DNA from 3 places in the Sedimentibacter sp. MB35-C1 genome. Region 2 is predicted to be linked to each of the others. Evidence: a T-box and tRNA genes for the amino acid it is inferred to sense, from the RefSeq annotation. Region 2 holds a T-box; the other regions hold tRNA genes.
What was found. A T-box is a leader RNA that pairs with one kind of tRNA and senses whether it is charged. The one in region 2 lies ahead of thrS (threonine--tRNA ligase), so its partner is inferred to be a tRNA-Thr.
Positions count from the first base shown of each region.

Region 1: it encodes a tRNA-Thr, which carries the amino acid that the T-box ahead of thrS (threonine--tRNA ligase) is inferred to sense. The anticodon was not compared.
Region 3: it encodes a tRNA-Thr, which carries the amino acid that the T-box ahead of thrS (threonine--tRNA ligase) is inferred to sense. The anticodon was not compared.

Region 1 covers NZ_CP133188.1:686,698-689,982, reverse strand. The annotation lists gene RBQ61_RS03300 (dihydroorotate dehydrogenase) at 1-225, shown strand, start outside; gene pyrE (orotate phosphoribosyltransferase) at 319-885, shown strand; gene RBQ61_RS03290 (polysaccharide deacetylase family protein) at 978-1,832, shown strand; tRNA gene RBQ61_RS03285 (tRNA-Thr) at 1,915-1,987, shown strand; gene RBQ61_RS03280 (helix-turn-helix domain-containing protein) at 2,078-2,644, shown strand; gene RBQ61_RS03275 (IS3 family transposase) at 2,551-3,285, shown strand, end outside.
Region 2 covers NZ_CP133188.1:2,698,316-2,701,600, reverse strand. The annotation lists gene RBQ61_RS12900 (DEAD/DEAH box helicase) at 80-1,744, shown strand; T-box leader at 1,790-1,985, shown strand; gene thrS (threonine--tRNA ligase) at 2,098-3,285, shown strand, end outside.
Region 3 covers NZ_CP133188.1:2,825,136-2,828,420, forward strand. The annotation lists gene tuf (elongation factor Tu) at 343-1,536, opposite strand; tRNA gene RBQ61_RS13740 (tRNA-Thr) at 1,579-1,654, opposite strand; gene RBQ61_RS13745 (sigma-70 family RNA polymerase sigma factor) at 1,786-2,439, opposite strand; gene RBQ61_RS13750 (NYN domain-containing protein) at 2,644-3,162, opposite strand; gene rlmB (23S rRNA (guanosine(2251)-2'-O)-methyltransferase RlmB) at 3,164-3,285, opposite strand, start outside.

The DNA of each region.
Region 1 (3,285 bases), 1.6 Mb from region 2:
GTCCATGAAGCGGTTAAATCAGTTAAAATACCTGTTTGTGGACTAGGAGGCATAATGACTGCAGAGGATGCGGTTGAATTCATAATGGCAGGTGCCTCATTAATTCAAATAGGAACAGCAAATTTTGTAAAACCTGATATTGCAGTAGATATAATTAAGGGTCTTACAGAGTATATGGATAGAGAAGGAATAAAGAATCTTGATGAAATAAGAGGAATAGTATAACAGAATTAGAAAATGTTTATAAATTTGATTATTATTCGCGGTAGCGATGTGATGTAATGTAAAAAATATTAAAATAACAGTGCGGAGGTAGCAATGAATATAGATGTTGTTCAAATATTAAAAGACAGTGAAGCTTTGCTTGAAGGGCATTTTCTTTTGTCATCGGGTAAACACAGCAACAGGTACTGCCAATGTGCAAAACTTATGCAATATCCTGACAGAACAGAAAAAGTAGTAGCCCTGGTAGCAGATAAGGTGAAGAACCTAGGAATAGACGTTGTGGTAGGGCCGGCAATGGGAGGCATAACAGCAGCCTATGAACTTGGCAGACAGATGGGAATAAGAGCTATTTTTACTGAGAGAGAAAATAATGTAATGACACTTCGCCGGGGATTTGAGATTAAGCCGGGAGAAAAAATACTGATTATGGAAGATGTAGTCACTACAGGCAAATCATCTATGGAAACTGCAAAAGTATTAGAAAACCTTGGTGGAAAGGTTGTTGGAATAGGATGTATTGTCGACAGAAAGTCAAGTGAAATTGATCTGCCAATTTATAGTGCTATAGAGCTTGAATTTGAAGTGTTTGATGCTGGTAGCTGCCCGATGTGTGCTCAAGGCACTGAGCCTGTTAAGCCGGGAAGTAGAAAAATGCAGTAGTTTTTAGTAATGATATAAGTATTGAAATGAAAAGTGTTATAAATAGATAAATCACCTCATATTATTAATATTATACTATATGAGGTGATTTTTTGTTATCAATTCGAATTAAGAATATAGTAATTGCAGTTTTATGCTTAATATTAGCTGTATCGGCATTTAAATTGCCAATTGAGAGTGTTATTTCGACGGCTGCTAAGCCGTCGGTAAGTATGCCTATAATTATGTATCATCACGTGTTAAAGGATAAAAAAAAGCTGGGGAAATATACGGTGTCTCCAAAGGAAATTGAAAATGACTTAATTTATATAAAGCAGCAAGGGTATACCACAGTTGATATGGAAGATGTTATAGATTATGTGTATAACAAGGCGGAATTCCCAGAGAAGCCAATAATGCTCACATTTGATGACGGCCATTACAGCAACTACACATATGTGCTTCCGCTTTTAAAAAAATATAATTGCAAGGCTGTAATTTCTATTGTTGGTGAATTTGTCGACAGAAGCACTGAAGAAGGAGAATTAAATACTTCATATTCTTATTTATCATGGGACCTAGTAAATGAGCTGATAGGATCTCCCTATGTGGAAATTCAAAATCATTCATACGGAATGCATGATATTTGTGAAAGAAAAGGATGTATGATAATGAAGGGAGAGGATTACGAAGAATATACAAAGCAAATGGAAAATGATGTGGGTAAGTTGCAGGAAATAATTGAAGAGAAAACAGGATACAGACCAACAACATTCACATATCCATATGGTTTTGTTTGCGTAGAATGCAATCAGATACTAAAAGAACTGGGATTTAAAGCTACATTATCCTGTTATGAAGGTATTAATGTATTAACGGGCAAAGAAAGCGAACTGTTTGAATTGAAGCGTTTCAACAGGCCCAGCGGCATAGACTCAAAAAAATTTTTTAGTAAATTTGAAGAATAAAATGTTTACAACAGGCTGAGAAAGTATTATCATATATATGTTAGCCTGACGAGAGCAGGCTGGCATATATAATGTACCGTGTGCTACTGTGGCGCAGCTGGTAGCGCAACTGATTCGTAATCAGTAGGTCAGCGGTTCAAATCCGCTCAGTAGCTCTATTAAAAAATACAAAAAAGCCCATATCAAATGAACCGACCCCCAAAAGTTAGACCTAAAAATCTAACTGATGGGAGGTCGGTTTTTGAATGGCAAAATATAGTTATGAATTTAAGATGAAAGTTGTGCAAGAATATTTAGCTGGAAAGGGCGGATTCGCTTTTCTATCTAAAGAATATAATATCTCTTCTACGAGGGACTTACAAAAATGGGTTTCTGCATACAATGAATTTGGCTCTGATGGCTTAATGAGAAAACGAAAAAATCAAACTTACTCTTTCGAATTTAAGCTTCATGTGGTAGAGTTGTATCTAACTACAGAGGTTTCTTATCAGGATTTAGCGCTTTCGGTTGGAATTAATAATCCACCATTAATAAGCAAATGGGTTAATGATTATCGTATTGCTGGACCTGATGCCTTGAAACCTAAACAGAAGGGGCGGCGACCAAAAGTGGATAAACCAAAAGATACTAATCTTGATAAGAGTAAAAAAATAAATGTAGAAACGGAGTATCTTAAACAACTTGAAGATGAAAATCTTAAACTACGAATTGAGAATGCATATTTAAAAGAATTGAGGAGGCTGCGTTTAGAGGGAACACCTCAGAACAAAAAGCGAGAATCATCCACAACCTCCGAGGATCCTTCAAATTAAAAGATGTTCTCGCAGTTACAGGTTTCCCAAAATCAACATATATGTATTGGCAAAAGCGCTTTGAAATGGAGAATCCAGATCAGGAGATAGAACAGAAAATTTTAGATATACGTAAGGAACATAAGGATTTTGGCTATCGCCGGATTCATGGCGATTTAAGAAAGCAAGGACTGCTCATCAACAAGAAGAAGGTTCAGCGTATTGTGCAAAAGCTAAATATTCAGGTGACTGCTTTCACTCGCAAAAGTCGTAAGTACAGCTCATACAAAGGGAATGTTGGTAAGATTTCACCTAACAGAATTAATAGACGTTTTGATACAAATATTCCTCACCAGAAGATTACAACTGATACGTCGGAATTCAAATATTATGAGGTGGATCAAAAAGGGAGAATGCTTATCAAAAAGCTCTACCTGGATCCATTTATGGATTTATGCAATAGAGAAATCCTAAGTCATAGCATTTCTCTAAGACCATCAGGCCAAAATGTAATGCAAGCCTTAAATGAGGCAATAGAGATTACCTCAGATTGTAAATACAGGAGAACATTCCATTCTGATAGAGGTTGGGCATATCAGATGAAAGCATATAGTCGTGTACTTGAATCAAACAGAATATTTCAGAGTATGTCGCGTAAAGGA
Region 2 (3,285 bases):
TACAAAAATTATTTGTAATTATTAGGTATGCATTGTATAATGAGGAGTTACTAAAAATAGAACGAGGATGATAAAATTAATGAAAATTGAAAATGTTATTTTGAATGACAACATTCAAAGAGCCTTGGATGAAATGGGATTTGAAGAATGCACCCAGATTCAGCAAGAGGCAATACCTGTTATTTTGGACGGAAAGGATATAGTCGGACAGTCAAATACGGGTACTGGTAAGACTGCAGCGTTTGGGATACCAATACTTGAAAAGATAGATAAAAACATAAGAATGCCTCAGGCGATAGTGCTGCTGCCAACAAGAGAACTGGCAGTTCAAGTTGCAAATGAATTCAGAAAGTACGGAAAATATATGGACGGTATTAAAACAGTTACCGTATACGGCGGAGCAGACATACGCGATCAAATAAACAAGCTTAAAGGCGGAGCACAGATAATTGTTGGCACACCAGGAAGAATCATAGACCTTATAGATAGACGCGTTATAAAATTAGGTGAACTTACAATGGCTGTTTTGGATGAAGCTGATGAAATGCTTAAAATGGGCTTTAGAGAGGACATAGAGCTCATATTGGGTAAAATTGACCATAAGGTTCAAACATCACTGTTTTCGGCTACGATACCAGATGTAATGAAGAATATTATAAAGAAGTTTTTGAATAACCCTGTATCGATTAAGGTTTTAAGAGAAGGAATAACGGCTAAAGAAGTTAAGCAAAGTTATTTTTTAGTTAAACATTCAGATAAGGTAGAAGCTCTTTCAAGACTTATTGATACTTATACACCAAAGCTGACAGTTGTATTCTGCAATACAAAGAGATCTGTTGATGAACTCTATGATCGCCTTGTAGAAATTGGATACAATTGTGATAAGATTCATGGAGATATAAAGCAGTCTCAGAGAATAGACACACTGAATAGGTTTAACAACGGCTTGATAGAAATTTTAATTGCTACCGATGTAGCAGCAAGAGGGCTTGACATTAAGGAAGTTGAATGTGTTATAAACTATGAGGTTCCAATTAAGGAAGATTACTATGTACACCGAATCGGAAGGACAGGTAGAGCTGGTAAGGAAGGAGCATCATTTACTCTTGTTACGGCAAAAGAAATGAGAAAGCTGGAAAATATAGAAAAGTATACTAAAAAATCAATAAGAAAAAGAACTATTCCTACTGTAGATAAGGTAAATGAAGTTAAGAAAGATAAATTTATCAGAAATATTGTTGAAGTAATTGAAAAAGAAGATCTTGGAGAAAACAGAGAACTGGCAGAAAAACTAATGTCTCAAGATTACGATGCTGAAACACTTATAGCAGCTATGATAAAGAAGCTGGTTAGATTTGATTACTCCCAGGAAAGAGATTTGAATGACGTTGTGCCTGAACGCAGAAAAAGCTCAAGGGGCGGAAGAAAAAGTATCGGAGATACAGAAAGATTCCATGTAAATGCAGGCAAGAAGCAAGGAATAAGGCCTGGGGATATACTGGGGGCAGTTGCCGGAGAATGTGACATTCCAGGAAGTGATATAGCAGAAATTGAAGTTCTTGAAAATTATTCTTTCTTCAATGTGGCCTCAGAGCATAAGAATCGTATTTTGAAAAGAATGGATGGAGCACAAATAAAGGGTCAAAACGTAGTAGTAGAACTGTCAAAAGAAAAAAGGTCAAGAAATTCAAGAGATAAAAAGAATAAAGATAAATGGTTCGGAAAGAAATCAAGAAAAAAATAGCAAAAATATGTTGACAAAAATTCATTTAGGGTAATATAATGGGTAAAATGAACTGTGATGGATCGAGTAATGCAGACACAGCAATAAAGAGAGGGAAGAAAAGGTGGAAGCTTCCTTTGTATGACTGTATGAAAACTAATCCGGAGTTAAGACTGAAAGCTTAGTCGTAAGGTCTTGGTATGGATGCCTTAAATCTGTTGAGAAGTAACTGAGGTGGAACCACGATATATTCGTCCTTAAACATTTGTTTAAGGACGTTTTTTTTATTTCTTATTTATATGAACTAAATAATCAGTTCGAAACAGGTTATAGAATGAAAATTAAATATTGCAAAATTTAATGGAGGAATGGATATGATAAAATTAACATTGCCTGATAACAGTGTCAGAGAATATGAAAATGGAATTTTGGCTTATGACGTTGCTAAGAGCATAAGCGAGGGACTTGCAAGAAATGTGGTAGGAGCCGTATACAATGGTACTACGATCGGCTTAAAAGAAGAAATAAATGAAGATGGAAGCATTATGTTCCTTAAATTTGAAGATAAAGAAGGTAAACATGTATTTTGGCATACATCGTCACATATATTGGCACAGGCAATTAAAAGACTGTGGCCTGAAGCAAAATTAGCAATCGGTCCTGCTATAGATAACGGGTTCTATTATGATATAGATCTGGACTACAGGCTGGTTCAGGAGGATTTTGCTAAAATTGAAGCGGAAATGAAGAAAATAGTTAAGGAAGGGCTTGAACTGGAAAAATTTGAACTTCCGAGAGCAGAAGCTTTAAAGTTTATGGAAGAAAAACAGGAGCCATATAAGGTTGAGCTAATAAACGATTTGCCTGAAGATGCAGTTATTTCTTTCTACAAACAGGGAGATTTTGTTGATTTGTGCGCAGGTCCTCATCTTTCGTCCACAAAGAAGCCAAAGGCTATGAAGCTTTTAAGCATTGCAGGAGCATATTGGAGAGGAAACGAAAACAATAAAATGCTTCAGAGAATTTATGGAATATCATTTGAAAAAGCAAAAGACTTAGAAGAATACATCAAGATGATGGAGGAAGCTAAGAAGCGTGATCACAGAAAACTAGGAAAAGAGCTTGATTTGTTCTTCATGTCAGAAGAAGGTCCTGGATTTCCATTTTTCCTTCCAAAGGGCGTAGAAGTTAAAAACGAATTGATGAAATACTGGAGAGAAATGCACAGAAAGGCAGGCTATGTTGAAATAGAAACTCCGCTGATGCTTAACAAACATCTCTGGGAGGTATCAGGTCACTGGTACAATTACAGAGAAAATATGTATACAACTGTAATTGATGAACAGGATTTCGCAATTAAGCCTATGAACTGTCCAGGAGGAATTCTGGTATATAAAAATGCTATGCACTCATACAAAGATTTTCCAATGAGAGTTGCAGAAGCAGGAAGAGTACACAGACATGAGTTATCTGGCGCACTTCACGGACTGATGCGTGTAAGAGCATTTACGCAGGACGATGCCCATTTGTTTATATTGCCTGAGCAAATAAAGGATGAAATT
Region 3 (3,285 bases), 130 kb from region 2:
CAAAAGCTTTTTTAAAAAATTACAGTTTATTTTACAATATTGTTTCTAAGTTGTCAATAGTTTTTTTGAAAAAACCGCTCTGAAAAATAGAGTTAGGGCTTCGCGCAGTTTCGTTCACCAATTCATTTGCTCGCTTTCGCTCGCATTAATTGGGAACTCATTGCGAAAGACCTACCGCTATTTTTCAGAAAAAACCGCTCTGAAAAATAGGGTTAGGGCTTCGCGCAGTTTCGTTCACCAATTCATTTGCTCGCTTTCGCTCGCATTAATTGGGAACTCATTGCGAAAGACCTACCGCTATTTTTCAGAAAAAACCGCTCTGAAAAATAGGGTTAGGGCTTCTTATTTTATTATACTTGTAACAACACCTGAACCAACTGTTCTTCCGCCTTCTCTGATAGCGAATCTCAATCCTTCTTCTATTGCTATTGGGTGGATTAATTCTACTATAAATCTTGCGTTATCTCCAGGCATGCACATTTCTGTTCCTTCTTCAAGGTCGATCTGGCCTGTTATATCTGTTGTTCTGAAATAGAACTGTGGTCTGTATCCGTTAAAGAATGGTGTATGTCTTCCACCTTCTTCTTTTGTTAATACATAAACTTCTGCATTAAATTTTGTATGTGGTGTTATTGTACCTGGTTTTGCTAATACCTGACCTCTTTGGATTTCATTTCTCTGAATTCCTCTTAACAGTGCTCCGATATTATCTCCTGCCTGTGCCTGATCAAGTAATTTCTTGAACATTTCTACACCTGTACAAACTGTTTCTGCTGGCTCCTCTGCTAATCCAACTATCTGGATTTTATCCTGTACCTTCAGAACTCCTCTTTCTACTCTTCCTGTTGCAACTGTTCCTCTTCCTGTTATTGAGAATACATCCTCTACAGGCATTAAGAACGGTTTATCTATGTCTCTTTCTGGAGTTGGTATCCATTCGTCTACCGCTGCCATTAATTCGATAATTTTGTCTCCCCATTCTCCTGAAGGATCTTCAAGAGCTTTTAATGCTGAACCTTTTACTATTGGAGTGTTGTCTCCATCGAATTCATATTCAGATAATAATTCTCTGATTTCCATTTCTACCAATTCGATTAATTCTGGATCATCTACCATATCTTCTTTGTTTAAGAATACTACTAATCTTGGAACACCAACCTGTCTTGAAAGAAGGATGTGCTCTCTTGTCTGAGGCATAGGACCATCAGCTGCAGAAACAACAAGTATTCCTCCGTCCATCTGTGCTGCTCCAGTTATCATGTTCTTTACATAGTCAGCATGGCCTGGGCAGTCAACGTGTGCATAGTGTCTGTTTGCAGTTTCATACTCAACGTGTGATGTCGATATAGTGATTCCTCTTTCTCTTTCTTCCGGAGCCTTATCGATATTATCAAATGCTACGCTTTCTCCTGTGCCAAATCTATCATGCAGTGTTCTAGTAATTGCCGCTGTTAATGTAGTCTTACCATGGTCAACGTGCCCAATTGTTCCTATATTAACATGGGGCTTACTTCTTTCATATTTTGCTTTTGCCATATTTGCTTCCTCCTGGAATATTTAATATAGTTTTTATTTAGTTGGAGCTTACGAGCAGACTCGAACTGCCGACCTCTTCATTACCAATGAAGTGCTCTACCGCCTGAGCTACGCAAGCATTATGTCAAATAGTCTAAATTTGTCAATGTAAATTATACCAACAAAAATAAAATAAATCAATAGTAAAATTAGGATAAAGAATAATTGTATAACAACGGGGTAATAATGGCTAAGTAATCAGCTTTAACATCACATATCTTTTAACAGTTTTTTTCTGTTGCAGATGATCTTTTTCTTAGCTCTATGGAGCGCATTGTCAATTGATTTTATATTTCTGTTAAGTGTAGCCGAAATTTCTTCATAAGACTTACCCTTCCCATATTCAGCCAGTACAATCCTTTCAAAATTACTTAATATTTCTGAAGTGACACTGCTGTATTGATTTTTTTCTTCTTCATGTATCAAAACGTTTTCTGGATTACTATTTAAATCGGTATATTCGTTCGCCAGAATAATTTCTTCTACTTCATTTGAAAAATCGTAGAAGGAAGTATTTCTTATTATCATCTCATAAGACTTAGTCTTTCTTATAGCAGATATTATCTGCCTTCTTATGCATATCTCGGCATATGTTCTAAAACTGCTCCCGTTACCCTCGTCATAGCTGTTCATGGCGTTTATTAGCCCTATCATAGCTTCCTGAAATAAATCATCGATACTTCCTCCAATAATAAAAAAGGAGCTTGCTATTCTCTTAACTATAAATGAATACCTTTTAAACAAACATCTTTCTGCTTGTTCATTGCATTCTTTAATCAAGCATATAAGCTCTTCGTCAGAAAATTTGTCATATTCCTGTTTATAATAATTCAAATTGTTATAAATGCTAATTGAACTTATCATATATACACTCCGCCGCTATTAATAATATCTTATAAATCCTTATTGAAATTATAATAAACAGAGCAGAATATATCCTCCACTATCTATAGCTTCAAAAGTTGTTTAGCTTTTTAAGCAGAAGATAAATCATCCCCCCAAAACTATGTTAAAATTTATACGTGTTTCAAGAAAATTATATTAATATTTACATAATATGTCAAGACGCTAAATGTTTCTTCTGATTTTTTCAAGCTTATTCAAAGTTTCCTTGTCCAATATTTGGTCAATATTTGTTCCCTTTTGTTCTCTTTTGTCGGTTTTTGTCCTAATATCTTTTTTTGTTTTTTCAAGTTCAAGAAGCATTTCCTGAGCAGATATCCTTGTTCCGCCACGAGCCAGTACGATTTGCTGAATGGCATTATCTGACGTGGCAACCTGCACAATTTCGTAGCGGCCTATTTTATCCAACTGTTTTTCAATATAGCTGTCAGCAGTTTCATGCTCCCTTGTATACACAACCTTAACCCCAGCTGTTGTTTCTATTTTTTCGATACTTCCCTTTACAAGGTGAGCATCAAAGACTACAATCACCTTTATTCCTCTGTAGGCCTGATACTCAACTAGAAGTTCAATAAACTTATTTCTGCTGTTAGCAATATTTTTTGATATATCCTTGTAATACCACCACTGATTTATAACATTATAACCATCAATGAATAGATATTCTTTTTTTGTTCTAGACATTTCAGATTGTCCTTTGCTTCATTATTTCATATATAATTACAGAAGCGGCACATGATGCGTTCAATGAATTAATTTTGCCTTTCATTGGAATTTTCACAAGATTATCGCATTTTTCCTTAACCA